2 regions of the Bradyrhizobium sp. SZCCHNS1050 genome follow, and region 1 is predicted to be linked to the other one. Evidence: predicted binding sites of a transcription regulator. Region 1 holds the regulator's gene; the other holds the start of a gene.
What was found. Region 1 encodes LexA, which represses DNA repair genes until DNA is damaged. Its sites were predicted from a motif close to TGTTCNNNNTGTGTTCNG; they were not measured.
Positions count from the first base shown of each region.

Region 1 (15,235 bases):
GCATGCCGGCTGTCCGCCGGAGCGCATCGCCGCGCGCTTCGTGCGCGACGAGATCTATCACGGGCACGAGCGCGGCACCGTCTCCGATGCCGCGTTCTTCGCCAACCTGCGCCGGCAACTCGGCATCGACATCACCGACGCGCAGTTTCTCGACGGCTGGAACGCGATCTTCGTCGGCCCGATGCCGGGCATCGCCCCGCTGCTCGCACGCGCGGCTTCGAGACTGCCGCTCTATGCCTTCTCCAACACCAACCAGCCGCACATCGATCACTTCTCGCCGCGCTATGCCGACCTGCTTGGTCACTTTCGCGAGATCTTCCTGTCGTCGTCGATCGGCCTGCGAAAGCCGGATGCCGAGGCGTATGATCACGTGGTGCGGGCGATCGGCGCGCCGGCCGAGCGGATCGTTTTCTTCGACGATCTCGCTGAAAACATCGACGGCGCGCGAACGAGCGGGCTGCAGGCGGTGCTGGTGCGCTCGACGGCCGACATCGCCGCGGCGCTGGAGGCGCTCGGGATCTGATCGCGTCGCGCAAGGGTGCGTCATGGCCAGCGGCGTGACGTTCTGAAAGGCTGCGCTCGCAATGACGGTGCCCACTCGTGCAAAATTGTTCTCGCGACACGATGTGCCCGAGCTTTGCTGCTCTCATTTCACCCTCCTCCAATCGGAGGGCGCAGGGAATGCCGGGCTGCAGGCCGCAACCCATGGCCCGCCTGCAGAAAAAAAGCAGGCGGCAGTCACCACAGGTCCAGCCGACATCCGGCATTCCCTGCGCGATGGTCTTCACGCTTATACGCGATCTCCCCGGTGCCCGGCTTGTTGGCCACCGTCGCCGACGGGATCATCAGCACCCTTCGGCTTGGCATCAGCTTCGGGATGCCAGGACCACGCGACTTCACGTCCGCGCCATGCCGTTCGTCCGCGCGCCATCAGGGCACGCTGCGACACGTCGCGGCCACCGCATCCCGCGCTCCACGTCCGTGACGATCGCGAAGCGCCCCTCCTGTCGAGCACGGGACCAAATCAGCATAGCAGCTTTTTCCGAAAAAGCGAATCCTAAATGCGACCGCCGGCAACGGCGCCATCCGGCCCGTCTCCCGCCACATCCGCTGGCCGCAGACGAGCCGGCGCCTAAGCGCATCGGCATCGGCGGCGAGATCGTCAAGATCGCGCCGTGCTCGATGACCATCGTCGGCACGCTCGCCGATTGGTCGCAATGGACCGGCGTGACCTTCGACAGCTCGGGCGAGATCGAGGTCCCCGGTGCTCTCGTGCCCGTGCTCGCGTCGGTCGAGCACGACCGTGCCGCCTATGTCGAGCCGAATGTCTGGATTCGGCATCCGCTCTGACGCGGTGCAGGTCGTCCGCGCGACGATCAACGCGCCGGCACGACGCGCTCGTTGAGAAATCCGATCACCACGTCGAACGCCTGCCGTCGATTCCGCTCCATCAGGATCATGTGCGTGCCCTGCCCGATCTCGACCAGGCGCTTGTATGGCGCGCTCACGAGGCGAACGAACAGGTCGTGCGCCATCCCGAAGCGGACATCCACATCCCATTCCGTCGCGAGCACGAGAACCGGGCAGTCGATCGTGCTGGGATCGTAGATCGGCTGGTCCACGGTCCAATGCTCGTCCATGTGGCGCGTGCAGATCGAGGGCGTCGCGGCAACGCATATGACGATCGCCTATGACCGGCGCGGATTTGGTGAGACGGTCGCCTATGAGGAAGCTCATTCTCCGGTCGAGGACCTGCTCGCCGTCGTCGACGCGCTCGCGCCGGCGCGGCCGGCGACGCTGATTGCCTGCTCGCAAGGAGGCCGCATCGCGCTCGACTTCGCGCTTCGCCATCCGTCACGTATGGCATCGCTGGTGCTGATCGCACCTTCGATCAGCGGCGCGCCGGAGCCGGTCTATCCACCGGAGATCAAGGCGCTAACGGCGTCGTTGGCCGCTGCCGAGGCCGCACAGGATTGGGATCGGGTCAGCGCTATCAAGGCGCATCTGTGGGTCGACGGTCCCTTGCAGCGCGAGGGACGCATCTCCGGCGAGCCGCGCGAGACGTTCCTGAAGAAGAACGCCGCCGCACTCCGCGCGCCGCCAACCGGCGCGACTCTCGATGTGGCACCAGCCTTCCCACGCCTCGCGGAGATCGTCGCGCCATCGCTCGTCATCCGGGGGGACTTGGACTTTCCTCACATCCAGCAGCGAAGCAGGCTGCTCGCCGCAACAATGCCGAACGGGTCAGGACATGAGCTGGCCGGAACGGCGCACCTGCCGAGCCTGGAACGTCCGCAGGAGGTCATGCGGTTGATTGCGGACTTTCTCGCGCGATCGTGAGGCAGCGGCCCGGAAACGGCCCACAGCAGACGGTCAGAACGCAGGGAGCGGCCTAGGCCCTTGGCCGCGCCGTGCGCGTTCGGTTAGAAGGCGATTCATTCGATCTGCCGTCTCCGTCCGAAGGAACTCTCATGGCCCTGATGCCGGTGTCTGATGCGTTGTCCGCCGTGCTCGCCGGCGCCGAACCGCTGGCCGAGGAGCAGGTCGGGCTGGACGAAGCGTTTCACCGCATCCTGGCGCGGGACATCGCGGCGCTGCGGACGCAGCCGCCCGAGGCGATGTCGGCAATGGACGGCTATGCCGTGCGCGCGGCGGACGCCGCCCAGGCCAAGGCGCGGCTGAAGATCATCGGCGAGGTTGCGGCAGGGCGGCCGTTCGATCGCGTGGTTGGACCCGGCGAGGCGGCGCGGATCTTCACCGGTGGCGTTGTTCCGGAGGGCGCGGACGCGGTGGTGATCCAGGAGGACACAATCGCCGAAGATGGCCACGTCGTGATCACCGAGGCCGCGATCAAGGGCCGGCATATCCGGCCGGCGGGCGTCGACTTTCACCAGGGCATGGTGCTGCTGAAGTCCGGGCGCCGGCTCAGCGACCGCGACCTGTCGCTGGCGGCCAGCATGAATCATCCGGCGCTGCCGGTGCGGCGCCGGCCGAAGGTGGCGCTGCTCGCCACCGGCGACGAGCTGGTGATGCCGGGCTCGACGCCCGGCCCGGGCCAGATCGTCTATTCCAACGGCTACGCCTTGCGGGCGCTGGTGCGCAACGAGGGCGGGACCCCGATCGATCTCGGCATCGCCGCGGATACGATGGAGGCGACGATCGCCGGCATCCGCCGGGCCCGAGAGGCCAAGGCCGACATCTTGATCACGACCGGCGGCGCCTCGGTCGGCGATCACGACCTGGTCAAGCAGGCGCTCGAAGCCGAGGGCGTCGAGATGGCGTTCTGGAAGATCGCGATGCGGCCGGGCAAGCCGATGATGCACGGACGGCTCGGCGACGTCAGGGTGATCGGACTGCCCGGCAATCCGGTGTCGTCCTATGTCTGCGCCCTCCTGTTCCTGGTGCCGCTGATTCGGCGGCTGCTCGGCCGCGACGAGGCCGTGATGCCGCGCGAGACCGCCCTGCTCGGCCGCGAGCTCGGGCCGAACGATTCGCGCGAGGACTATCTGCGGGCGCGGCTCGAAGAGCGCGCCGACGGCACGCTGGTTGCGACCCCGGTGAGCCAGCAGGATTCGTCGCTGCTTGGGAATCTCGCGCTCTCGCAGGCGGTGGTGATCCGGCCGGCGTTTGCTCCGAAGGCGCCTGCCGGCAGCCCGTGCGAGATCCTGCGCCTGCCGAACTGAGCCGCTTCCCCGGTAAAGCCCGGTCTGTTCATCATATTTTTAGGATTGCGGAACACACATCGAACATATAGTGTCCGTTCATGATTTGTTTTTAGTATGTTGCGGGCGACGCGATGACGGTCCGACTCCAGGGCGCTCTCAGCCGGTTTGTGCGCGAGGCGCAGCTCCTGGACTCGGACGACAACAAACCGGGGACCAGGTCGAGATGCTGACGCGCAAACAGTACGAACTTCTGCGGTTCATCAACGAGCGGCTCAAGGAAGCCGGCGTGCCGCCGTCCTTCGACGAGATGAAGGATGCGCTCGATCTGCGCTCGAAGTCCGGCATTCATCGCCTGATCACGGCGCTCGAGGAGCGCGGCTTCATCCGCCGGCTGCCCAATCGCGCCCGCGCGATCGAGGTGATCAAGCTGCCCGAGCTGTCACAGGCCGCCAACAACCGCCGCGGCTTCACCCCATCGGTGATCGAGGGCAATCTCGGCAAGGTGCGCACCAGCACTCCCGCGCTGGACGATGGCGAGCGCCCCGTCGCAGTGCCGGTGATGGGCCGCATCGCCGCCGGTACCCCGATCGAGGCGCTGCAGACCCGCAGCCACACCATCAGCGTGCCTGCCGACATGCTCGGTAACGGCGATCACTACGCGCTCGAGGTACGCGGCGACTCCATGGTCGATGCCGGCATCCTCGACGGCGACATGGCGCTGATCCAGCGCAACGAGACCGCCGACACCGGCGACATCGTGGTGGCGCTGATCGACGATGAGGAAGCGACGCTGAAGCGCTTCCGCCGCCGCGGCGCATCGATCGCGCTGGAGCCGGCCAACACCGCCTACGAGGTACGCATCCTGCCGCCGAACCGGGTGAAGATCCAAGGCAAGCTGGTCGGGCTGTACCGCAAGTACTGATCGCGAATGGGATCGGTCGATGGGCGGCGGGCGCACGCGCTTTCGCCGCCGATCGGAGGCTGCCCAGCAAAATACGTCACGCGCGAATGCACCTCATGATGTGCAGCGCGGCATGCTCAAACGCTTGTGATCGGCCGCGGGCACACGCGATGCAGATCAGCGCAGAATTGCCGCGAAGCGCGCGCTAACATCACCATCGATGTCCACTCTGATAGAGGCCTGCGCCTGTCCGGGGGGAGCGTGGGTCGGCTATCTCTCAACGAGGAGCGATCCGATGTGTGACTACAGCCTCCATGCGGTTGCGTCCCGTCCCGCCAAGGTCGGCGAGACGTTGATCTCGATGACCTTCCGTGGCACCGCCACCCGCGGCTTCGCGCTGGAGAGCGAGCCGACCGTCGCAGTCTGCATGCTGCCCGGCACCGAGTTGGCCTTCGCCGAGGACGTCCGCTACGACAGCCGCTGGCTCTGGACCCGGACGATCCGCGAGCGCGTCGCAAAGTTCAACAGCATCGAGACTCACATTCCCGATCGCCATCACGACGCGATCGAATTCGCCGATGGCCGCCACGTGCTGGTGACCCAGCTCTGCGAGGGCCAGCGCGTCACCGTGCTGCAATTGCCGGTCAGCAAGCAGCCGGCGGAGCGACGCCCGGACATCGCCGAGGACGTGCCGCCTTCGCAGGCCACACCGATTCGCCGCATCAGCATCACCTGAGGGGTCTCCGCATCGGCATTTCTCTCGGTCGTGAGCGAGCTTTCGACCGTGGGAGATTTGGGTTCTGCAAGCGCAAAGTCCTCTCGGGCGAACCTCACGCCCCGGCATCGCATCGGATAGGAACGACATCCCTCGGCCGGCATGATGTGCCGGGGGAGCCTGCCGCCGTGGTCAACAAGATCGATTGGAACAAGGCCGCCGGGATCACCGAGCCCGGCTGCAATATGCTTGTGTTCGGATGGCTGACAGTCACGGCTGACGACATCGCCATCTGGCAACGCTATCCGCGCGCTGCGTTCACGCTGGCCGAAAGCCCCTCGCTGTTCGATGGACTTGGCAACATGGACCTGGCGACACCGAGTATCATCTCGGCACGTTCGAGCTGCCCGGCACTCAGTCTTCTTCGCCCTGCTCCGTCTCCGGCGGCGTCGCGTCCTGAGGCCGCACGGCCGGCGCGCGCGGCGTCAGCGTCGTGTCGAACTCGCCGGCCTCGGCGGGCGCCGGCCACCATGGGCGGTCAGTGCCGCCGGCGCGCGCCGGCGTGACGGCGAAGCTCCTGCCCTGCCGCACCAGCATCAAGGCGCCCTGCTGCCGCAACCGCTCGCGATCGATGACGGCCGCCGCGCAGGATGACGGCGCGGCGCGCGCGGTGACGATGAGCGCGGCACGGGCGCAATCATCGGCGAGCGCCTCGGCGCGCAGGGTCAGGGCGGCGAATCGGCCGTCGGCCATTGCGACCACGCAGCCCGCCTCGTCGCAGGAGACGCCATCGGTGAGCGATGAATCCGCCGGCAGCCGGGCATCGGCGTCGGCCGCGAGCCACTCCTTGGTGGCGAACACGTCCTTGCCGATGCGCATCGCATGCAGACGCCCGTCACGGCCGCGCACCGCCACCGCGCGCCCATCGCCGGCGATCAGCGCGTCGGGCAGCGGCGTCGCGGCGGCCCACGCGGTGGCCACCACGAGCCCCACGGCGCCCGACCAGCGCAGCGGTGTGCGCAGCAGGCCGATCAGGATGACACCGAGGCTGGCCAGGATCAGTGGACCGATGCCGAAGGCCGGGATGCGCCCGACCGCGCCGGGCAGCGCCGCCACCCAGCGCGTCACCGCGATCATCCAGTCGATGCCGAGGCCCATCAGCGTCCACCAGGGACCGTCGAGCCCGAACGGCGCCGCCACGAGGCCCATCAGGCCGGCCGGCATCACCAGCGCCGAGACGACCGGCATCGCTGCGAGATTGGCGAGCACGCCATACGGCGTGACGCGATGGAAATGGAAGGCGGCATAGGGCGTGGTCGCGAGCCCCGCGATCAGCGAGGCCAGCAACAGCATCGCAAGCTCGCGGCCGCCCCACAGCGCAATGCGCTGGGTGGTCGAGCTGTCCGGCGTCGCGAACAGTCTGGGCAGGCCGAACTGCACCAGCGCGACCAGGCCGAGCGTTGCCGCGAACGACATCTGGAAGCTCGGATGCACGAGCGCTTCCGGGGCCGCCACCAGTACGATCATCGCTGCGACCGCGAGCGTGCGGAAGGTGACGGCGCGGCGGTCGACCATGACCGCGATCAGCACGACCGCCGTCATGAAGAACGACCTTTGGGTCGCGACCTCCGCGCCTGAGAGCAACAGATAGAACGCCGCCGCGACCAGCGCCGCGGCCGCCGCCCATTTCTTGATCGGATGGCTGATGGTGAGGCCGGGGATCAGCGCCAGCAGCGCGCGCACGGCGAAGAATACGACGCCGGCGACGACCGCCATGTGATAGCCGGAGATCGACAGCACATGGCCGAGACCGGAGACGAACATCGCGTCGTTGACATCGGGCGTGATGGCGTCGCGCCGGCCGGTCAGCAGCGCGGTGGCGATGGCGCGCTCGTCGCCCGACAGGCGGCCGCGGATGCGTGCGTCGATCGCATCGCGCAGACCCTGCATGGCCGCCGCATAGCCCAGGCCGAAGCCGGCGGCCTGCGGCGGCGTCGCCGTCGTGATCGCGCCCATCACGAAGCCGGAGGCGCCGATGCCCTGGAAGAACATGTCGCGCGCGAAGTCGTAGGATCCCGGCCGCACCGGGGCCATCGGCGGCAGCAGCCGCGCCTTGAGCTGCACGAAGCTGCCGACCTCGGGCGCCGCGCCCTTGCGCACCGCGAGCCTGACACGCGCGATGGTGACGGCGTTGCGCGGGCTCTCCATCGACGTCACCCGCAGCACGATGCGGTCGCTGCGCTCGCGGATGTCGCGCGCCTCGACGAAGCCGGACAGCGCCACCGAATACAACGGCCGCGCCAGCACCGGATGCGCGACGCGCGCGGTCTTGACGGTCGCCGCGGCGAAGCCGCACGCCGCCGCCGCGATCATCACGGCAACCGGAAACAGCCGATGCCGCCGCATCATGATGGCGACGATGCCGAGCAGCGCCGCGGTGGTGGCGGCAATCCAGAGCACGGGCTCGTGATCGGCGGCGAAGTACAGCGCGATGCCGGCCCCGAACGCCACCGGCACCCAGGGTAGCAGCCGGCCCGCCCCGGCCTCCTCGGCCGCCCAGCTCTTCAGGCGGGCGGCGAACACCGACGACGCACCGGCCCCGATCGCGGGCCAGCCGCCGGCCAGCGCGCCGCGCGGCGGCCAGACATCGGCCATCACGCCCGCGATCCCGCGACGCCCTCCCGGCGGCCTGACCGGCTCCGCCATTGCCCCCACACCACCCGTTACCCGACGGGCGGAAAGGCTACCGGAAGCTGCGCGAGCGCGCCTAGCAGAACGGAACGGGAATCCTGGAAATCTGCACGGCCGCTGCGGGGGAACTTTTTGCGCCGCACGTGCTTTTCAGGGGATGGACGCCCACGACCCTGAAGACCCCTTCGCCGACCTCGCGCTCGAGAAGGCGATCCACCTGCGCTGGACTCTCCGGGACATCAAGGCCCACCGGCTGACGCTGTCCCCTGTCGCCGACGAAGATCTTTCGCTGCTCACCGAGCGCGGCCTCGTCGAACTCACCGATGGCGTGCCGACGCTGACCGAGGCCGGGCAGGACGCGATCAGCTGAGCCACACGCGTCCCGCGGTCCCCGCTTGCCTCACCCCTTCGCGACTTCCTTGGCGAAGGTGTCGCGCAGGCCGATGGTGCGGTTGAACACGAGCTTGTCGGGCGTCGAATCCGGATCGCGCACGAAGTAGCCCTGGCGCTCGAACTGCATCGGCGCGTCGGAATTGCTCGCGGCGATCGCCGGCTCGATGCGCGCGTCGGTCAGGACCTCGAGCGAGCTGGGATTGAGATCGGCAGTGAAGTCGGCCGCATTGGGGCTCGGATTGGCGAACAGCTGGTTGTAGAGGCGGATCTCGGCTGTCAGCGACTGTGCAGCGGGCAGCCAGTGCATCGTCGCCTTGACCTTGCGTCCATCCGGCGCGTTGCCGCCCTTGGTCGCCGGATCATAGGTACAGCGCAGCTCGACGATCTCGCCGGCGTCGTTCTTGATGACGTCGCGGCACTTGATGAAATAGGCGTAGCGCAGCCGCACCTCGTTGCCCGGCGACAGCCGGAAGAACTTCTTCGGCGGGTTCTCCATGAAGTCGTCCTGCTCGATATACAGCTCGCGGCCGAACGCGATCCTGCGCGTGCCGGCTGCGGGATCGTCGGGATGGTTGATCGCCTCGAGCTCCTCGACCTGGCCTTCCGGATAGTTCTCGATCACCACCTTCAGCGGCCGCAGCACCGCCATCCGGCGCAGCGCCGTGCGATTCAGCTCCTCGCGGATGCAGAATTCGAGCATGCCGACGTCGACGATGCTGTTCGCCTTGGCGATGCCGATGCGCTTGATGAACTGGCGCACCGCCGCCGGCGGCACGCCGCGCCGCTTCAGGCCGGCGATGGTCGGCATGCGTGGATCGTTCCAGCCGGCGACATGGCCGTCCTGCACCAGCCGCGTCAGCACGCGCTTGGATAGCAGAGTATAGGTGAGATTGAGGCGCGCGAACTCGTACTGGTGCGGATGCGACGGCACCGGCAGCTTGTCCAGGAACCAGTCGTAGAGGGGACGGTGATCCTCGAACTCGAGCGTGCAGATCGAGTGCGTCACGCCCTCGATCGCGTCGGACTGCCCGTGCGCGTAGTCATAGCTCGGATAGATCTTCCAGGCGTCGCCGGTGCGCGGGTGGTGGGCGTGCAGGATCCGGTACAGCACGGGGTCGCGCAGGTTGATGTTGCCGGCGGCCATGTCGATCTTGGCGCGCAGCACGCGCGCGCCGTTCGGGAATTCGCCGGCCTTCATGCGCCGGAACAGGTCGAGATTCTCCTCGACCGAACGGTCGCGGAACGGGCTGTTCCTGCCGGGCTCGGTGAGCGTGCCGCGCGACAGCCGAATGTCTTCCTGAGACTGGTCGTCGACATAGGCCAAGCCGGCCTTGATCAGGCCCTCGGCCCAGTCGTAGAGGCGTTCGAAGTAATCCGAGGCGAAGAACAGGTTGTCGCCCCAGTCATAGCCGAGCCAGCGCACGTCGGCCTGGATGGAATCGATATATTCCTGCTCTTCCTTGGTCGGATTGGTGTCGTCGAAGCGCAGATTGCAGCGACCGCCGAATTCCTGGGCAATGCCGAAGTTGAGGCCGATCGACTTGGCATGGCCGATATGCAGGTAGCCGTTCGGCTCCGGCGGGAACCGGGTGACGACCGTCTTGTGCCTGCCGCTGTCGAGATCGGCCTGGACGATGTCGCGGATGAAGTCGCGCCCTGCCTCTGCCGTCGCCGCCGTGTCTGTCGTCGTGGTCATCAAGAATATCCTGCTCCGGAATTTGGCAGCCTATCTGCCAAATCCGCTTCCCCCAAGGAAGGCTTTAGTTATGCGATAGGCCTGCTATACACCCCCCGCCCTCTTGAGCCCCTGCCTGGATTTCGTGCTGCCGCCCATGACCACCCCGATCGTCACGCGCTTTGCCCCCTCCCCGACCGGCTTTCTCCACATCGGAGGCGCCCGGACGGCCCTGTTCAACTGGCTGTATGCGCGCGGCCGCGGCGGCAAGATGCTGCTCAGGATCGAGGACACCGACCGCGAGCGCTCGACCAGTGCGGCGATCGATGCCATCCTCGACGGCCTGAAATGGCTCGAGCTCGATTGGGACGGCGAGGTCATCTACCAATATAGCCGCGCCGCGCGCCATCGCGAGGTCGCCGAGCAAATGCTCGCCAGCGGCATGGCGTATCGCTGCTATGCCACCGCCGAGGAGCTGGCCGCGATGCGCGAGAAGGCGCGCGCGGAAGGCCGCACCCGGCTCTACGACGGCATGTGGCGCGACCGCGATCCCAAGGAGGCGCCCGAAGGCGTCAAGCCGACGATCCGGCTGCGCGCGCCGCTGACCGGCGAGACCGTGATCGAGGATCAGGTCCAGGGCCGCGTGGTCTGGCAGAACGAGAACCTCGACGACCTCGTGCTGCTGCGAGGCGATGGCAATCCGACCTACATGCTGGCGGTCGTCGTCGACGACCACGACATGGGCGTCACCCACGTCATCCGCGGCGACGACCATCTGATCAACGCCGCGCGCCAGAAGCAGATCTACGATGCGCTCGGCTGGACGGTGCCGTCGATGTCGCACATCCCGCTGATTCACGGGCCCGACGGCTCGAAGCTGTCGAAGCGCCACGGCGCGCTCGGCGTCGACGCCTACCGTGCGATGGGATATCTGCCGTCGGCACTGCGCAATTATCTGGTGCGGCTCGGCTGGAGCCATGGCGACCAGGAGATCTTCTCGACCGAGGAGATGATCAAGGCGTTCGACCTGCCGGCGATCGGCCGCTCGGCGGCGCGGTTCGACTTTGCCAAGCTGGAAAATCTCAACGGCCACTACATCCGCCACAGCGACGATGCGGCGCTGGTGCGCCAGTTCGAGGACGTGCTGAATTACGTGCCGAACGGCGCGGCTCTCAAGGCCAAGCTCAACGACGCCACGCGCGCGCAGCTCACTCTGGCGATGCCGAGCCTGAAGGAGCGCGCCAAGACGCTTTTGGAGCTGATCGACGGCGCCGCCTTCATCTTTGCCGACCGGCCGCTTCCGATCGACGCCAAGGCCGCGGCCCTGCTGACGCCGGACAGCCGCGCCCTGATCGGCCGGCTGCGTGACGCGCTGGCCGCTGTCGCGTCCTGGAGCGGACCGGCCACAGAAGCCGCGCTGCGTGCGTTTGCTGAAGCCAACAATCTCAAGCTGGGCGCGGTGGCGCAGCCGCTGCGCGCGGCGCTCACCGGCCGAACCACCTCACCCGGTATTTTCGACGTTCTGGCGATCCTGGGGCGTGATGAATCCTTGGGCCGTCTGGAGGACCAGACCGCCTCATAAGGTCTCATGGCCCCCCATCTTGCAGCGCACAGGGCAATACGATACGCATTTGCGCGGCACCCACTGGTTTTCCCGGCTCGAACATCCTTCACACGTTGCGGCGGGCTCGTTGACGGATGTTAGGGCCGAAGGACACTAGTAAGTATAAGATTCCAGTACGGTTTCGGATTTGACCTTCGCTTAAGCTGTTGGCAGCGACAGTGACGCGAATGTCAAAGCCACCGCACTGGATAAAGTCCACCCGCCCTGCCATCTCTCAAAAAGAACAAGGGCCAAGCCTAACGATCTCATCGGGGACAAACGATGGACGCAAAATCCGCAAGCAAGACCGCGACCCTCACCGTCGGCAACAAGAATTTCGATCTTCCGATCCTGAGCGGCACCGTGGGTCCCGACGTCATCGACATCGGCAAGCTCTACGCCCAGACCGGGATGTTCACCTATGATCCCGGCTTCACCTCGACCGGCAGCTGCCAGTCCAAGATCACCTATATCGACGGCGACGCCGGCGTCCTGGAATACCGCGGATATCCGATCGAGCAGCTCGCCGAGAAGGGCGACTTCCTGGAGACCTGCTATCTGCTGCTGTACGGGGAGCTTCCCACCAAGGCCCAGAAGCAGGATTTCGACTATCGCGTGACCCACCACACGATGGTGCACGAGCAGATGTCGCGCTTCTTCCACGGCTTCCGCCGCGACGCGCATCCGATGGCGGTCATGGTCGCTTCGGTCGGCGCACTCGCCGCGTTCTACCACGACTCCACCGACATCAACGATCCGAAGCAGCGCATGATCGCGTCGATGCGGATGATCGCGAAGATCCCGACCCTGGCGGCGATGGCCTACAAATACACCATCGGCCAGCCTTTCGTTTATCCGAAGAACTCGCTCTCGTTCGCCGAGAACTTCCTGCACATGTGCTTCGCGGTGCCGTGCGAGGAGTACAAGCCGAACCCGGTTCTCGCCGACGCGCTCGACAAGATCTTCATCCTGCACGCCGATCACGAGCAGAACGCCTCGACCTCGACGGTGCGCATCGCCGGCTCGTCGGGCGCCAACCCGTTCGCGTGCATCGCCGCCGGCATCGCCTGCCTGTGGGGTCCGGCACACGGCGGCGCCAACGAGGCGGCGCTGAACATGCTGGCCGAGATCGGCAGCGTCGACAAGATTCCGGACTTCATCGCCAAGGTGAAGGACAAGAACAGCGACGTGCGCCTGATGGGCTTCGGCCATCGCGTCTACAAGAACTACGACCCGCGCGCCAAGATCATGCAGAAGATGTGTCACGCGGTGCTCAAGGAGACGGGCCACGCCGACGATCAGATGCTCAAGGTCGCGATGGAGCTTGAGAAGATCGCGCTCAGCGATCAGTACTTCATCGAGCGCAAGCTCTATCCGAACGTCGACTTCTACTCGGGCATCACCCTGAAGGCGATGGGCTTCCCGGTGTCGATGTTCACCGTGCTGTTCGCCGTCGCCCGCACCGTCGGCTGGATCAGCCAGTGGAGCGAGATGATCGAGGATCCGCAACAGAAGATCGGCCGTCCGCGCCAGCTCTACACCGGCGTCGCGACGCGCGACTATGTCGAGATGGACAAGCGCGGCTGAGCGCAGCGCAATTCCGCTTTCGAACGGCGCCGTCGATCCCGACGGCGCCGTTTCGTTTGTGAGGTCGCACCTTTCTGACTCGCGGCATCGGCCGGGAGTGCATCAGGCCAGCGCCTCGAGATGAGACCTGAGCTGCTCGGCCCCGTATGGCTTGGCAAGGAAGCGCGCGCCGGACGGCAATTCCGAAGGGGTCACCTGACCTGACGTCACCAGGAGCGCGACCGGGGGCCAGCGGTCCCGGATGACGGCGACCAGCCGCAGGCCGTCCATCGAACCGGGCATTTGGATATCCGTGAAAACGACCGATATGCGTTCACAGCGTTCGAGAAGGGAAATGGCCTGATCGGCGTCAACGGCCTCGATGACCTCGAAACCGAGGTCTCTGATCATATCGACGGCATTGGCACGGATGAGACCCTCGTCCTCAACGACCAGAACTGTTTTTCTTGTGCGCAGAACGCGGGACACGGCGTCTCCTGTCCAATCCGATTCAATCGCACCACGATCATTTGGTTCCGGCGAACGTTCCGACGCTCCGTGCGTTGAACGGTGCAAGTTGATGATCCGGCTTGCATCCTGGATCGGGGACCAGCTCGAGCATACGATGACGCCCAATTCCAACCCGGACGTCGACGCTGTCCAGCAGCTCGGCGCCGTTCCCAAAATTCTGGACTCGGTGAGCAGGATCACCGGGATGGGATTCGTTGCGGTCGCGCGCGTGACCTCGGATCGATGGGTCTGTTGTGCGGTTCGCGACGACATCAATTTCGGCCTGAAGAAGGGCGGCGAGCTGCGCGTCAAGACGACGATCTGCAGCGAGGTCCGGGAGCGAGGCGAAGCCGTCGTCATCGGGGACGTCGAGACGGATCGCCTGTTTCGCGATCACCCGACGCCAAAGCTCTACGGCTTTCGCAGCTACATCTCAGCTCCGATCACCCTGTCCGACGGGACCGTCTGGGGCACCCTGTGCGCGATCGATCCAGCGCCGCGCGAGCTCGACCGGCCCGAAATCGTCAGCACGTTTCAGCTGTTCGGGGAGCTGATCGCCGCCCAGCTGGAGCTTCATCAGCGCTTCGCGCGCAGCCAGGCCAGCCTCGGCCTCAGCGAGAAGCGCAGGTTTTCGACCGAGGAACGGCTGAAGATCACCCAGGCTGACCTGCTCGACGAGCGCCGGACCGCCGAGCTGAGAGAGCAATTCATCGGCGTTCTCGGCCATGACCTCCGCAATCCGCTGGCCTCGATCGACGCCGGAATGCGCGTGCTGCTCCGCAGTCAGGACAGCGCCAGAGCGCCTGAGATCATTTCCATGATTCAGAAATCAGTCATGCGCATGGCCGGACTGGTCGACAACATCATGGATTTCGCCCGGGGGCGCCTCGGCGGCGGCCTGACGATCAAGCCCGACGCGCGGCAACCGCTGGCGCCGGTGATCGAGCAGGTCATCTCCGAGATCCGTCTGGCCTGGCCCGATCACGAGATCGAGTCCCGGATCAACATCGCGGAGCCGGTCAAATGCGACCGCAGCAAGATCGGACAATTGTTCTCGAACCTGCTCGGCAACGCCATCTCCTACGGCGACAAGGACAAGCCGATCCAGGTCTCCGCAACAACGAGCGAAGGCTGTTTCGTGCTCGCCGTCACCAATCACGGACCGCCGATCTCGGACAAGGCGATGCAGAATCTGTTCAAGCCCTACATGCGTGGCGAGCGTCCGAGCCAGCATGGTCTCGGGCTCGGACTCTACATCGCCTCCGAGATTGCGCGAGCGGATGGCGGCACGCTCCAGGCCACGTCGACCGGCGACAGAGCGACCTTCGAATTCAAGATGCCGCTTCAGGCCTGATCAGCGCCGCCCGCTGCGCATCGTCGCCAGCACGATGTCGGCCGCGCGCACGCTCGGCGAGGCCGCGCCCGTGGACATGATCGCGTCGAGGCGATGGAATGCCTCGACCTGGCGCGAACGGATCGGACCGTCGCCCAGGAGATCGGCGAGAACGGGCGCGAG
Region 1 is NZ_JAUETR010000002.1:124,112-139,346, reverse strand. Features, by position in the region: gene QX094_RS25015 (HAD family phosphatase) at 1-523, shown strand, start outside; gene QX094_RS25010 (hypothetical protein) at 982-1,350, shown strand; gene QX094_RS25005 (hypothetical protein) at 1,377-1,640, opposite strand; gene QX094_RS25000 (alpha/beta hydrolase) at 1,639-2,340, shown strand; gene glp (gephyrin-like molybdotransferase Glp) at 2,472-3,683, shown strand; gene lexA (transcriptional repressor LexA) at 3,889-4,587, shown strand; gene QX094_RS24985 (hypothetical protein) at 4,862-5,302, shown strand; gene QX094_RS24980 (ComEC/Rec2 family competence protein) at 5,696-7,987, opposite strand; gene QX094_RS24975 (hypothetical protein) at 8,130-8,342, shown strand; gene QX094_RS24970 (glutamine--tRNA ligase/YqeY domain fusion protein) at 8,373-10,061, opposite strand; gene gltX (glutamate--tRNA ligase) at 10,198-11,622, shown strand; gene gltA (citrate synthase) at 11,926-13,230, shown strand; gene QX094_RS24955 (response regulator) at 13,333-13,698, opposite strand; gene QX094_RS24950 (GAF domain-containing sensor histidine kinase) at 13,790-15,073, shown strand; gene lpxB (lipid-A-disaccharide synthase) at 15,074-15,235, opposite strand, start outside.

Region 2 (15,235 bases), on a different contig from region 1:
GATCAGCGCCAGCTCCTTGTCGAGGACAGCGCGCAGTTTGTCATCGAGATGGTCGCCGAAATAGGTCTTGGCGCCGGCCCAGGTCAAATCCTGCAGATGCCCCTGCGCGGTCTTGCCCGGCGGCACCGGCTCGTCGGGATATTGATATTTGAGCTGGTCGAGCGAGAACACGATGCGGTCGGTGAAACGGAGCGTCTCGGTCACAGCGTCGGGGTGGTCACGGAACAGCCGCGCCATCTCGTGTCCCGGCTTGAGATGGCGCTCGGCATTGGCCTGGAGCCTTCGGCCGATGGCCTCGATCGAGGCTTTCTCGCGGATGCAGGTCAGCACATCCTGCAGCATCCGCTGTCGAGGATGATGATAGAGCACGTCATTGGTGGCGATCAGCGGCACCTTGCTGGAAGCTGCGAGGCGCGACAGCCGCGCCAGCCGGCGCCGATCGTCGCCGCGATACAGCAGGCTGCCGGCCAGCCACACGCCTTCGGCGGGGCTGTCTTTCAGCCGCGTGAGAATGGTGGTGAGCGCGGCTTCGTCGAAGCGATGCGGCGGCATCAGCACCAGCAACTGTCCCTCGATGAACTCAAACAGGTCCTCGAAGCTCAGGCGGCAATCACCCTTGGCGACCTTGTCCGCGTCACTGCCGCGCTTGCCGCGGGTGAGCAGCTGGCACAGCCGGCCGTAGGCCGCGCGGTCGCGCGGATAGACCAGGATGTCCGGCGTGCCGCAGGTGAACACCAGCCGCGCGCCGTAGAGCAGCTTCGGCTTGTAGCTGAGCCGGTCGTTATTCAGCTCGCTATAGGCGCGCACGACGCCGGCCAGCGTGTTGTGGTCGGCGATGCCGATGGCGGTGAGGCCATATTCGGCGGCCTGGTGCACATAGTCCTGCGGATGCGAACCACCATGCAGGAAGGAGAAATTGGTGGTGACGCCGATCTCGGCATAGGGGATGGGAGTCATGGCGCGGCTGCGAAGGCTGGGGCGGCGCGTTGCCCATGCGATACGAAAGACAGCCCCTCACCAAGCGGCTTGCGCAGCTGCCCACCCTCCCCTGGAGGGGGAGGGTCGACGCGCGCACAGCGCGCGGCGGGGTGGGGTGAGCCCAGCAACCGGTCGTCATTGGGCCCGCTCTTCTCAGCCGTGCGTGAGTTGGCTTCGACGAGCACCGCAGGTGCGGATGCTCCGTCACCCCACCCCGGCTCGCATGCGCGCATGCGAGCCGACCCTCCCCCTCCAGGGGAGGGTGAGCAGCGAGATCGCCGCGAGAGATGTGCGATCCCGACCCTCATGCGAACAGGCCATGCATGTACCAGGCGGGCTGCACCGGCGGGCCCTCAGGCTGCTCGAACTCACGGTCATACAACCCGTCGCGATAGAGCCAGAAGCGCAGGCCGTGCTCGTCCTCGACGCGGAAATAATCGCGCGTGAGGCCCTGCCCGTCCGGCCGCCACCATTCCATCGCGATGCGCTCCGGGCCCTCGGCGCGGACCACGGCATGCGCGGCACGGCGCCAGACGAAGCGCGCGGGCGGGCCGTCCGGCACGCCGGCAATGACTTGGATCGCCTCGGGGTGCGCGAACAGCCGCAGAGGTCGCAGCGGCGGCTCGCCCTCGGCGCGCTCCGGCCAGGCGGCAGCAGTGGCGGCGGCGAGATTTTGCTGCGCCGGCAGCGGCAGCGCCACGCGCTCCGGAACATGGGTATCGACCGGCAGATGCACGACCACGCGCTTGCCGCCGATGCGCGCGGCGATGCGGTCGATCAGTGCCGACAGCTCGTCATTGTCGTGGACATGGGCATCGAGATCGCGCTGCTGCTGCACCACGATCTCGCTGCGGCCAGCAGCGAGCCGGATCATGTCGAAGCCGAAGCCGGGATCGAGCGGATCGTTCAGCGCCTCGAGCCGCTCGCGGAACAGCCGGTCGATGATTGCGGCCTCGGTGACCGGCTGGCCGGTGTCGACCGTGATCACGCGCACCATTCCATCGGTGCGGAAGAAGCAGGCCTCCAGCCGCCGCGCGCCCTTGCCCTGCTGCGCCATCGCCGCCACCAGCATCGCGGCCAGACGGGAGAGGCTGGCCGCAATCACCGTGTCGGTCGCGACCGGCTCGGCAAAACGCTTGTCGACGATGTAGTCCGGCGGGACCTTGCGCGGGCTGATCGGCGCATCGGCCTCGCCCAGCGCCTGCGCCAGCACGCGGGTGAAGGCGGCGCCGAACCGCGCGGTGATCTCGTTGCGGCCGCGCGCGGCGACGTCGCCGATGGTCTTGAGGCCGGCTCGGCGCAGGCCGAGCGTAATGGCCTCGCTGCCGCCGAGGGCGGCCACCGGCAGCGGCGCCACCGCGGCCGCCTCCTCGCCGTCGGGCACGATGCGGCCATGCACCTGGCGGTTCAGCGTACGCGCACAGACGGCGTTGGAGGCGATCGCCGCCGACACAATGAGGCCATGCGCGGTCAGCGCGTCGCAGACCGACTGCATCAGCCTGGCTTCGCCGCCGAACAGATGCACGCAGCCGGTGATGTCGAGCGACAACCCATGCGGCGGGTCGAGCGCCACCAGCGGCGTGAAGCGGTCGCACCAGTCGGCGATGCTCTCCAGCATCTTTGCATCAGCCGCCAAATCGGCTTCGTGCGCGACGAGGTCGGGACAGACCGCGCGGGCATTCGCCAAGGGCTGGTCGAGCGACACACCGTGGCACGCCGCCGCTTCGTCCAGCGAATGGATCAAGAGCGCATTGGCGTCCTTGATGACGACGACCTGCGGCTTGCTCTCAGGCGGAGCGCCTGTGAGTGCCCGCTGTCTTTTGATGCGATCGATGGGCAGGCGCGGCAGCCACAGGCTGAGGATCCGCCGCCGGTTCGTTGAAACGGCATGCATCGGGGGTCCACTCCATGATCCATCGTCCGGTCTGGCCGTGACGGTTGCGAATGAGCTCGACATCGAGGCGCGGCGCGCCCCACGCCATCCACGGGGCAACGAGCGGTGACGGCGCGGTGCGCACGATCCAGCGCGTCTCCGCGGTCGATGGCTCGGGCGCAGCCGCAATGCGCAACATGAGCGCGGTGACGCCGGATTCCTGCGCCGCCAGGGTCAGCTTGCGGCTGGCGACGAGATCGAGCTTTTGCGTCTCCCCCCACACCTCCAGCATCACGCTGCCGAGCGCATCGCAGGCGAGCGCGTCGGCGGCGGTGCGCAAGGCGTGGTCGAGATCGGGCGCGCACACGATGACGATGCGGCGCGGATCGAGGCCGAGCTCGGCGAGCCCGCTCATCGACAGCGCGCCCATCTCGCGCTCGGCGAAATCCTGCCGGATCCAGATCAGGGGCCGGTGCGCGGCGACACGCGCGGCAAGCCCGCACAGGAAGCCGGTCGCGGCTGCCGCCTGGCGGCCGGTCTCGGCGAACACCTCGTGCAGCGCGCCGGTCGCGAGCCCGCCCTGCAAGGTCGCGTCGGCCTCGTCATGGCCGAGCGCGACCCGGCGCAAATCATGTGCGCCATCTCCCGCCTCGAGACGGGCAATGCGGCCGCGCAGACGCGCGAGCGTATCCATGCGTGCGCCGGTCATCCGTCGCCGCTCCTCTTCAATCCATCGTGCGGGCGCTGCCGTTGTTTCAGTGATCAGGCAGTGAACCCGCGACGACCCTCTTTGTTCATGATACGTTCTAATATAAAGCTAACGCCTTCGAGAGAGTCAATCGGGATTGACCCGGGTGTGATTCAACGAATGGAATCAAAGGGATTCAAAGCCATGGAGCTGTTGCGCAAACTGGAGATCCTGGCCGATGCCGCCAAGTACGACGCGTCCTGCGCCTCCAGCGGTACCGAGATGCGGGATTCCCGCGACGGCAAGGGGCTCGGCTCGACCTCGCCCGGCATGGGCATCTGCCATTCCTATGCGCCGGACGGACGCTGCATCTCGCTGCTCAAGATTCTGCTGACCAATGCCTGCAACTTCGACTGCCTGTATTGCGTCAACCGCGCCTCCTCCAACGTGGCCCGCGCGCGCTTCACGGTCGACGAGGTGGTGAAGCTGACCATCGACTTCTATCGCCGCAACTACATCGAGGGACTGTTCCTGTCGTCGGGCATCATCCGCAGCCCCGACTACACGATGGAGCAGGTCGTGAGCGTCGCGCGCAAATTGCGCGAGGAGCATCGCTTCCGCGGCTACATCCATCTGAAGACGATTCCGGAGGCTGACGAGGCGCTGATCGCCGAGGCCGGCCGCTATGCCGACCGGCTCAGCATCAACATCGAGACGCCGCTGGAGGCGAGCCTGACGACGCTCGCGCCGGAAAAGGACCAGCGCGCCATCCGCCGCACCATGGGCCGTCTCCGGCTCAAGCTCGACGAGACGGCGGAGGCGAAGAAGACGGTGCGCCGGGCCAGGCCGCCGCGCTTCGCGCCGGCCGGCCAGAGCACGCAGATGATCGTCGGCGCCGACGACGCCAACGACCGCGTCATCCTGTCGACCTCGGCCAATCTCTACGGCGCCTACAAGCTCAAGCGCGTCTATTACTCCGCCTTCAGCCCGATCCCCGATGCCAGCCGCGCGCTGCCGCTGCAGGCACCGCCTCTGGTGCGCGAGCACCGGCTGTACCAGGCCGACTGGCTGATGCGGTTCTACGGCTTCGATGCCGACGAGATCGTCGAGGAGAACGAAGGCATGCTGCCGCTCGACATCGACCCCAAGCTCGCCTGGGCCTTGCGCCATCGCGACCGCTTCCCGCTCGACATCAACAAAGCGAGCCGCGAGGAGCTGTTGCGCGTGCCCGGCTTCGGCACCCGCACCGTGCAGCGCATCCTCGCCACCCGCCGCACCACCACGATCCGCTTTGCGGATCTCGCCCGGCTCAACGTGATCCGGAACAAGGTCCTGCCGTTCATCGTTCTCTCCGACCACCGGCCACAGCCGTCCCTGCTCGACGGTGCCAGCCTCAGAGCCCGGCTGCGGCCCAAACCGCAGCAGCTGGGATTTGGGTTCTAATTGAACGTCGTGGCGAAGACCGAAGCCAGGAAACAGCCGTCATTCCGGGGCGATACGAAGCATCGAACCCCGGAATGACGCGGCGGATTCGCTCGCAATGACGAGAGAGGTGAAATGCACGTCGTAACCCTCGACAGCGACACTGATTTCGACGGCTGGCGTCAGGCGGCGCGGGCGCTGGCGATGAACGACGTCAAGCCGGCCGACGTCAGCTGGCGCGTCAAGGGCGCAGCGCCCGACCTGTTCGACGATCAGGCCGACACGCAGCTTCCCGAGGTGCCAAAGGGCGCGTTCTCAGTGCCGGCGAGCTTCATGGAGCTCGCCGAGAGCGCGATTCTGCACAATGATCCCAACCGCTTCGCCCTGCTCTACCGGCTGCTGTGGCGTCTGCGGACCAACCACGATCTCATGGAGATCGCGACCGATCCTGATGTCGCCCAGGCCAACGCGCTGGCGCGGGCGGTGCGCCGCGACGTCCACAAGATGCATGCCTTCGTCCGCTTCCGCGAGGTCGGCCGCGAGCGCGAGGCGCGCTACGTCGCCTGGTTCGAGCCCGAGCACCACATCGTCGAGCGCGCCGCGCCATTTTTCGCCCGCCGCTTCGCCGACATGCCGTGGTCGATCCTGACGCCCGAACTCTGTGCGCATTGGGACGGCAGCCGCGTCAGCTTCACGCCCGGTGTGAGCAAGGCTGAAGCGCCGTCGGAGGACCGGCTCGAAGAGGTCTGGCTGCGTTACTATGCCAGCATTTTCAATCCGGCACGGCTGAAAGTGAAGGCGATGGAAAAGGAGATGCCGAAGAAATATTGGCAGAACCTGCCCGAGGCCAAGCTGATCCAGCCGCTGATCGCGGCCGCCTCCAGGCGCACGTCATCGATGATCGCCGAAGCCGGCACTGAACCCCACAAGCCGCAGAAACGCGTCGAGGAGACCGCGATGAGCCGCAAGCCGAAAGCCCACGCGCCCGCTGCTGAGACCTCACGTGATGTCGAGGCCACCGATCTTGAGACCTTGCGCGAAGAAGCCGCTTCCTGCCGCGCCTGCCCGCTGTGGAAGGACGCCACGCAGACCGTGTTCGGCGAAGGCCCCGCGCATGCGCCGCTGATGCTGGTCGGCGAGCAGCCCGGCGACAAGGAGGACCTCGCCGGCCATCCCTTCGTCGGCCCGGCCGGCCAGATGCTGGACCGCGCGCTTGAAGAGGCCGGCATCGACCGGTCCAAGGTCTACGTCACCAATGCGGTGAAGCACTTCAAGTTCGTGCCGCGCGGCAAGATCCGGCTGCACCAGAAGCCGAACACGCCGGAGATCAAGGCCTGCCGGCAATGGTACGAGCGCGAACTTGCCGCCGTGCGCCCGGCACTGGTGGTGGCGATGGGCGCGACCGCCGCGCAAGCGGTGTTCGGCAAGATCACGCAGGTCACCAAGAACCGCGGTCACGTCGCCGACCTGCCCGACGGCCCCAAGGCGATGGTGACGGTGCACCCGTCCTACCTGCTGCGGCTGCCGGATGCCGACGCCAAGGCGCGAGAATATGAGCGCTTCGTCGAGGACCTGAAGATTGCCGCGGCCGCGATCAGGCGCGCACATGCGGCGTGACGGGCCGGCATGGCCTCGACCGGGCCGCCCCCACGCGACAACGGGGCCTCAGGATTTGCGCGACGTGTAGACGTGCTCACGCAGCAAGGCCTGGATCAGCGCTGCTCGGTCGGGAAAGCCGAGCGACACCGCCACGTCCGTCTCGTCCCGGTCGGGTGCGCCGGCCTGCATCGCGGGCAGGTATCTCGCCATCAGCTCGTCCTCGCCGAGGCCATAGTCCGCCGGACTGCCACCGCCGTCGAGCTCCGTCTGCTTCAGCACGTCGCATTTGTCGCGCGCGCGCGCCAGCAGATCCTCGAAATGGCCGTCGATCCGCGCCCAGTCGGCCAGCGCATTCAGGGCCGAGCCGTTGAGCCCCTTCCTGAACGATCGAATGCGCGCCTCGTCCAGCATCAGCTCCAGAAATTCCGACCGGGTCAGGCCGTTGCGCGCGATCCATGCCTCGAGCTCGGCCGGGTCCATCAAATCCCTGCTCTGCCGAAACCGGATGATCTCCGCGCTCAGCGCCTGGGCGTCGACCCTGATGCCGCGGCGCTTCGCCTCCGATGCCGCGAGAAATCGCGCGATCGCCTTGTCGGACAGGTCGCTGCCGCGCACGGCCAGCAGGCGCAGCTCGTCCAGCAGGTGCGGCGTTCCGTCCGGCATCACCGTCTCGCGCGCTGCGGCCGCCGAACGCTGCGCGTCCTGCATCAGGCCGTCCCATAGCTGGGTGTGCTCGAAGGCGTAATCGACCGCCTTGGGCACCGTGTCTCCGGCAAACCGGCGCCGCATCGTCTGCAGCATCTCCAGCGCATCCTCGCGCTTCTGGTCGACGCGGTGATCCGGCAGCCACGCCTCCAGCGCGTCGATCTCCTGCGCGGCTAGGCTGCCGTCGGACCGCGCGCCCTGCAGCAGCGCCGGGTAGCTGCGCTCGGGATAGAAGCTTGCCTTGCCGAGCGCCTCCAGGACCAGGCGGGACGCCTCCGAGATCACGCCATGGTCGACCGCCTTCTGCAGGGTGAAGCGGATGTTGACCAGCGGCTCGGACAGCGCGGGAAAGCCGAGCTCAGCCGGTCCGTGAATCAGGGCGACCTCGTCGTCGGCCTCGAACACGCCGTCGCGATACGCCGCGAACACCTTGCCGACGCCTTCCATGCCGAACGCGTGCAGCTCGGCCGCGCGCAGCGCGCCCATGCTGGCGCTGCCGAACACGTGGATGCCGTTGGCCATCGCCCACAGGATCTCCTTGTGCCACACCGAGGGCACCTGCTCGAAATAGCCGTCGATGATTCCGATCGCCGCAGGCTTCGCCAGCGCAGCACGATAGACGTCGCCCTGCTGCACCGGCGGGAGATACTCGGCCTCCAATTCGAGCGCCGCGTCGCGCGGATGCAGCGTCGGCCCGGTGAATACGATGCACGTCATAGCGGATGCCCCGATGGCTGATGCCGCGAGATCTGATCGCCGGCGAAGGCCCGCGCTCTGCGCCCCGGGCTGTAGTCAGGATTCTTGTCGAAGGTTTCGAGCCCCGGAATGATGATCCTCACCACGGGGATCTCGAACCTGCTCTTGGTGAGATCGACCGCGATCACCTGCCGGACACCGGCGGATTGCAGCCGTTCGAGAACCACGGCGAGATCATCGTTGAACGTCTCCGCTGCCAGCGACGGAGTTTCGCGCAGGCTTCGCGTCGGCGGGCTGTTCCGCAGCAGCGCCCGCTGCTCGCCGAGAAACTGTGCGGCCAACGCCTTCTCGTCATATTCCTCGCGGAACACGTCGTCGCGCGCGCCCGCGATCAGCGTCAGCCGGCTCTGCGCGGCTTCCGTCAGCGCCCGCAGGAAGGCGATCTCTGGCGACAGATGCGCGCCCATGCCCAACGCCGCGTAGAGATCCCGCCCCAGCTCCTCGTCACGATCGAAGATCAGGCACTGGCAGGCGGCGAGCCCGACATCGGAGCTGATGTCCCACGCCACGACCTCGAGGCCCGCGCGCTCGCACATCTCCAGGAGCCGCCGGTTGCCTTCGTCCTGAACCGTCTCGAGCGCGACGCGCCGGCTCTGCTGCTCGTCCGGACTGCGGAGGTGCCAGAGCGTGGTCGCATCGCGCTCCACGACCTCGCAGATGCCGTGCAGGACCGCCTCGATCAGCTGGTTGCCGGACGCCAGCCCGTTCGACGACGAGATGAAGCTGCCGGCCGGCATCTCCGGCCGCGAGGTCGACAGGTTCACCATCTCGAACGGCACCCAGACGTCGGCATCGGCCATGAGATCGCGCCCTTCGATCCACAGCATCTGCAGATCGGGATGGAAACGCCCGCCGGCGATCAGCGGCAAGTCCGCCACGTCGACCACCTCATGGTCGCTGATCAGCTCGGCATAGGTCGCAAGCTTCAGCGGCAATGTGATCGTCTCGGCGTGAAACAGCTCGATCGATTCCATCACGCCCGACGCCTTCGCAGCATCCAGGGTCAGCCCCTTGCCCTGCGACACCGAGACCGAGCGCGAGTTCGGCCGGCAGACCATGGTGACGGGAATGCCGACGCGGTCGAGACCCGTGACGTCAGCAATGCGCGTGATTCCCATTTCTCCCAGGAACGGACGCACCCGCTCGACCGTCTGCGACGGCGGCACCGACCGCTGAGTTCCCCATCGAAAGCTCTTCGGGACCGGACGCGCCAGACGATCCCGATGCAGTGCCGTTCCATTCGCCATCCGCAGCCTCCACACTCAACCGCCGCTGACGTCGTCGCATCAGCCCGCACGGCGGACATCGGCAAAGGCGCCGACCACGACGTTCTGCATCTCCTCGATCGTCTTCTGCACGTCGGCGTCGACCACCGACGAAAACTCCGCGATGCTGTCGAGCAACGGCTGCTTGCAGAAGCCGCGCAGGCAGAGCTGGATGCGCTTCATCGCGACGCCCTGCTCGAACGCGCCGGACTGCATCGCCAGGCTCCAGAAGTGCAGCAGGCCGTACCAGACGAAACAGGCCTGTAGAAAGGACGGAAACGGCAGCCGGCTGCCGCTCCAGGGCGAGGTGATGCGCGGCAGCGAGCCCTTCGCCGTCGAATCGAGGAACCAGGGCTGTTCCTGCTCCTGCATGTAGAGCAGCGCGTGGATGCCCTCATGGACGAGCGCATCGGCGATGTGGGATTCGTCGATCTCGGGAAGATGCGGGTTGGCGAGGAAGGTGCGGCCGATGTAGTAGCCGTTCGATCCTGACGAGAAGCTGCCCGGGCTCTCCGGATCCTTCTGCAGGATGAGCGCGATGTTGAAGCGCGCGACGAAGCGGGGAAGCCCCGCTTCGGTCCGTTCGAGCGCCGCCCGCGACCGGCGCAGCAGATCACGCAGCCGGTCGATTTCGTCCTCGGAGAACGGCGGGCGCTGCGGCGGGACCGGCCGGTCCTGGCCGGACAGATCCACCTTGACCGCATGCGGGCTGCCGTAATCGGTCACGGGCATGCCCTCGATCTGCGGCCAGATGCAGGCGCCGTCACGCCGATAGCCGCGATCGCCGAGCGCGGTCCACACCTCCCGATCGGCGGTGATCTCGAGTCCCTGGCGCAAGGCCTCAGCCACGAATGAATCGCGCAGAAATCGTCCCTTGTCCTCGGCGTACCGGCCCGGCGCCGACAGCAGACGGAACGAGGTCTCGGGGGCATCGAGAACCCGCATGAAGCCGTCGTCCGCCACGCGATCCATCAGGCTGCGCAGTTCGTCCCCGCCCGCAGGGTCGTCGCGGCCGATCTCGCCGAGGGCTTCGCCCAGCTTCTGCGCGAGCCGGTCGCCATAGGTCGCAAGCACGCCGTCACACACCGCCTCGTAGTCATTCCAGCGCAGAACGTCAGGCATCAGGGTGATCGTCATCGTGCGCACTCCTTCCACGTTCCACTCTCGACCACGCCGCCTTGCAGCAGGCCCGCGCGACAGCGCGCATAAGTCGGCGATCGAGGTCCGACCTCAGCCGATGGCCGGAGATTCCTGCTGCAGCCCCACCGCCCGCCGCAGGGCGGTGTCGAGGAGATGAGCCCGGCGCAGCTTGGTTTCCTCCACCGACGTTCCCAGCCGCTCGCGGACGTGATCGAACAGTTTCAGGAGATCGGCGCACCACACCGTCGGATTGTTGAAGCCCGTCCGCGATGCATAGCGATGCGGAAGATAGCCGCCGGCACACGTGTCGCGCTCGCGGCACGCGCGACAGCCGTCGGGCAGCGGCATGCCCTCGAACACCGCCGCACGATGGAATTCGCCGGCGTGCCGGACGTCCATGAAGTCGGACGTCCGCACATTCAGGCCGGTGCGCGCGGCGCCGTCGTAGCAGACCCGCAGCACATCCAGCCCTTCGATCTCGCCATCGGTGTTGACGAACAGGAAGGTCAGCGGCTGGTTGCCGAGCATGTCGATGCGGCTCTCCCCGCCCTGGACCAGCCAAGCGATGTTCCAGAAGATCTTGATCCGGAGATCCAGCGTGCCGTCCCGCCACCAATCCTCGAAGATCGGGATCAGGAAATCGGCACAGGGTGTCGGTCCATACCGGTCGCGAACCGCCGCGATGGTGTCGTGGGTGAAATCCGGCAGCAGATAGTCGATGGAGGCCGGGCCCAGGCTCGTCAGATGGCGATGCACCGCGGCACCGCTCGCCCCGAGCTGGATCACCGACAGGAAGCGCAGCGGAATCCCGGCGCGGCGCAGCACGGCAAGGCCCTGCTCGACATCGCGATAGGAGCCACGCCCGGCATGATCGACGCGCAAGGCATCATGCACCTCGGGGGTTCCGTCGATGCTGATCCCGAGATCGATGTCGAACCTCTTGATGATCTCGGCCCAGCCGTCGTCGAGCAGCGTGCCGTTGGTCTGCATGCAGAGCTGCACCCGCGCGACGCCCGACAGCCCCTCCTTGATCTTCCGGCACCATGAGCTGAACCGCTCCTGCTTGACCAGGCACGGCTCGCCGCCATGAAAGGTGATCGTCAGATAGCTCTGACCCGTTGCCTGGCAATGGCGGCGGATGCGGTCGATCGCGATCTCGACGACCTCATCATCCATGATCGCGGGCCGCTCTCTCCACGTGCTGTCGCCCTTGTTGTAGACGTAGCAATAGGAGCAGTTCAGATTGCAGCGCGACGCGACCTTGAACACGAAGTGAAGATGGGGACCGTCGTTCATTGGTACGCAATCTCGGCGGTGCGATCGACGAAGATGCGGCCGTCCTCGGTCAGGAACGGCCGGGCACCGTCCAGTACGACCTGCGCCTCCTTGAGCTTGGTCAGCATATTGGCAAGCTCGGCCTGATACTCGGCTGATCCGCCGAACCCTTGCTTCTCGGCCTCACGATAGAAGGCGCAGATATAGGCGATGGCGTGAAAGGCCAGCAGGATCCCGCGCAAGGGCCGCGGCTCCGGCCGCAACGGCGATGCGTAGCGCCCCTGGTGCTGCGGATCCACCAGGGGTCCCGACGCCTCCGCCATGAACAGATGCAGATGCGCGGATTCGTGGACGATGGCCTCCATCACCTGCATCAGGCCGCCGAACAGGTCGGCGTAAACCATCCCGGGCACATCGGCTTGCGACCCGCTGCGGAAATAGGATCGCTCGCTGCTGCGCAGGGGGATCAGGACCCGCGTCACATCGGACACCCAATTCACGCACTCGGGAAACTTCTTCGCGGCGGTCACGAGGATCTCGAGCGCGTTCGTCACCTCGCGCGTCATCCGGGCCTGCTCGTCGGCCGAGAGATCGGTGTGCTCGGCCCAGGTGTCGGGAATCGGAAATCCGAGGGAGTGGCACCCCACGTCGACCGATATGTCGTAGGGCCATTCCTTCATCGGGAGCAGCCCAGCGAGCTCGTTCAGGTCATAGCTGCCGGCCTCGATCCGGTAGCCTCCGACCGGCGACCACAAGGTCAGCGGCTCCGGCGTCGTCAGCGAGGTGGATGCGGTCGGCGCATTCGCCGCCGTCCAGATCGCCACCTGCAGATCACGCTGCGGGCTCTTGTCATGCCCCTCATAGGTGATGGAGTTCATGCAGGGATGACGAAGCCAGTCCGCTTCACGCGCGTTGGCTTCGATGAGCGACGCCTTGAGCGGCTCGCAGTCGAGGCCGAGGCGATCCTCCGGCTGCCATCTCAGGATCCTGTCGTTGAATTTTTCATGCCAGGCAGATTTCGACGGTCGCCAGGTCCACGCGTCACTCATGATCGAGCATGCCTCCGGAAATACGCCAACGAAGCCGGCCGCAAGCTGTCCCGCCGTCAGACAGGACCGCAACCGATGCCGGAATCAAGAGCAGCTATCAGGAAAGGTCACGCTGATGACGGCGACCATTGCCCGTCATCCGCACCAGCGAGTCGCGGGCGGGCCCACGACACGTCACGTCGGAAAGATCCGACATCGCAGGCCCGCTTCGCTCCGTCTTAGCCGAACGATCGATCCATTCACCTGACCGATTTCGGCGCGCCCCCCGCCTGCGGCACGCTAAATTGACCCTTGAGGTCCTTCACCGCCCGTACCTGCGTGAGACGCTCCGCAAGAGCCCCCAACACCGCGGGATCGTTGGCGATTTCACGTTCCATCTCGTCCGGACGCTCCATCGCCGCAAGGCGGCTGAAGACGATGCCGCGCGAGAATGGATTGGTCTTGCTGAAGATCGCTCCACGCGAGAATGGAACGCCTTCTGCCATGATGTCGATCTTCAGAGACGCGCGTGCGATCTCTGAGTCGACTACGGATTTCAGCGCCAGATCGACCTTCTTGCGCATTTCCGCCGGATCGCGATCAGCCATTCCTATACTCCCAGTCGGTTGAGAACCGCCATCGTTCAGAAAGGAAATAGCAACGTCCCGGTACAAGCTCTGTGATCTCGCGCCCTGAACTCACAGAACCTGAAGCAATGTAGCTGTGCTAAGCACTTCGCTCAGGCTGTCCCAATTCGCCAGTCGTCGAAGCCAGAAAAAAACTAACATGAAGCTAGTTCTTTAACAATAGAGTAGTTTGTCAGATACACCTGTTGATTGCTCGAATGAGCGACGCACTGCGGTCGTCTCAGGCCGGCAGTGACCACGCGTGATGACGTCTTGCGCTCTCGGATGTCACCCGCCAGGCATATTGTCGCACCTCATTCCGCGGCAGCGCACATTCTCGCGTAGCTCATGAAGCTCGACGTGCATATGGAAAGCAAAAGGCCCGCGCTCATCGCACGGGCCCTGCCAGTCCACTTTCGTGCCTGATCGCGGCGGTGCCGCTGCACGCGGCCGCGAGCCTCACGCCGCCAGCGTATTCTCCACCACCTTGATGAAGAACGAGGTGCCGTAGACGATCGCCTCGTCATTGAAGTTGTAGGCGGGGTGATGCAGGCCGGCGCTGTCGCCATTGCCGACGAAGATGAAGGCGCCGGGGCGCGCCTCGAGCATGTAGGCGAAGTCCTCGCCGCCCATCATCGGCGGCATCTCGTGCACATTGGCGTCGCCCGCGACCTCCCTGGCGGCGCGGATCGCGATCTCGGTCTGCTCGGCGTGATTGATGACGACAGGATAGCCGCGTGCATAGTTCAGGTCGATCTTGGCGCCGGTCATCTGGGCGACGCCGGTCACGACCTCGCGCACGCGCTTCTCCATCAGCTCACGTACCTTCGGCGTCAGCGTCCGCACGGTGCCGCGCAGCACCGCGCTCTGCGGAATCACATTACGGGCATTGCCGGCGTGGAACTCGCAGATCGACAACACCGCGGCCTCCAGCGGGTCGACGCTGCGCGACACGATCTGCTGCAGCGCGGTGACAAGCTGGGCGCCGACCAGCAGGGAGTCGATGCAATTGTGCGGCTTGGCGGCATGACCGCCATGGCCCTCGATCGCGATGTCGACCGCATCGGTCGATGCCATCAGCGGGCCCTGGCGAATGGCAAACGCGCCGACCGGCAGGCCGGGCCCGTTGTGCATTCCGTAAACCTGGTCGATCTTGAAACGGTCGATCAGCCCGTCCTTGATCATCGCGTCCGCACCGCCACCGCCCTCCTCGGCGGGCTGGAAGATCACCGCGACCTCGCCGGCGAAGTTGCGGGTCTCGGCGAGATAGCGCGCGGCGCCGAGCAGCATCGCGGTGTGACCGTCGTGGCCGCAGGCATGCATCATGCCCGGGGTCTTCGAGGCATAGGGCAGCCCGGTCGCCTCCTCGATCGGCAGCGCGTCCATGTCGGCGCGCAGTCCGAGCACCTTCACCTCGCCGTGGCCGGGCTTGCGGCCCTTGATGACGCCGACCACGCCGGTCTTGCCGAGGCCCGTCACGACCTCATCGCAGCCGAACTCGCGCAGCCGCTCGGTGACGAAGGCCGCCGTCCGGTGCACGTCGTAGAGCAGCTCCGGATGCGAATGGATATCCCGCCTCCAGGCCTGGATATCGGGCTGCAGATCGGCGACGCGGTTGACGATGGGCATGGGGAATCTCGTAACTCCGGTGGGACTTTGCGCCTGTTTAGCATGCAAAAGCCGCACCGCCCAAGATAAGGGCTGCGCCCGTCTCATGGCTCGGTCAACCAGCCATGAACGTGGCGCTTGTCCGGTCCCGTCTGAGCTGACTAAAAGCTGGCAACGATGGGAAGGGAATGCCGATGCCGAGACAGCTCGAGGGGGATTACGACTATATCGTGGTGGGCGCCGGCACCGCCGGCTGCATCCTCGCCAACCGG
Region 2 is NZ_JAUETR010000001.1:5,386,405-5,401,639, reverse strand. Features, by position in the region: partial or broken gene QX094_RS24370 (error-prone DNA polymerase) at 1-957, opposite strand, end outside; gene QX094_RS24365 (DNA polymerase Y family protein) at 1,283-2,872, opposite strand; gene QX094_RS24360 (DNA repair protein) at 2,766-3,560, opposite strand; gene QX094_RS24355 (putative DNA modification/repair radical SAM protein) at 3,744-4,982, shown strand; gene QX094_RS24350 (UdgX family uracil-DNA binding protein) at 5,097-6,578, shown strand; gene QX094_RS24345 (TfuA-like protein) at 6,627-7,982, opposite strand; gene QX094_RS24340 (YcaO-like family protein) at 7,979-9,268, opposite strand; gene QX094_RS24335 (aKG-HExxH-type peptide beta-hydroxylase) at 9,308-10,423, opposite strand; gene QX094_RS24330 (radical SAM protein) at 10,517-11,722, opposite strand; gene QX094_RS24325 (aKG-HExxH-type peptide beta-hydroxylase) at 11,719-12,750, opposite strand; gene QX094_RS24320 (hypothetical protein) at 12,990-13,337, opposite strand; gene QX094_RS24315 (M20 aminoacylase family protein) at 13,815-14,984, opposite strand; gene QX094_RS24310 (GMC family oxidoreductase) at 15,158-15,235, shown strand, end outside.
Region 2: QX094_RS24355 (putative DNA modification/repair radical SAM protein) is a predicted target of LexA. The motif match lies at 3,643-3,660, and genes of this name have one in related genera.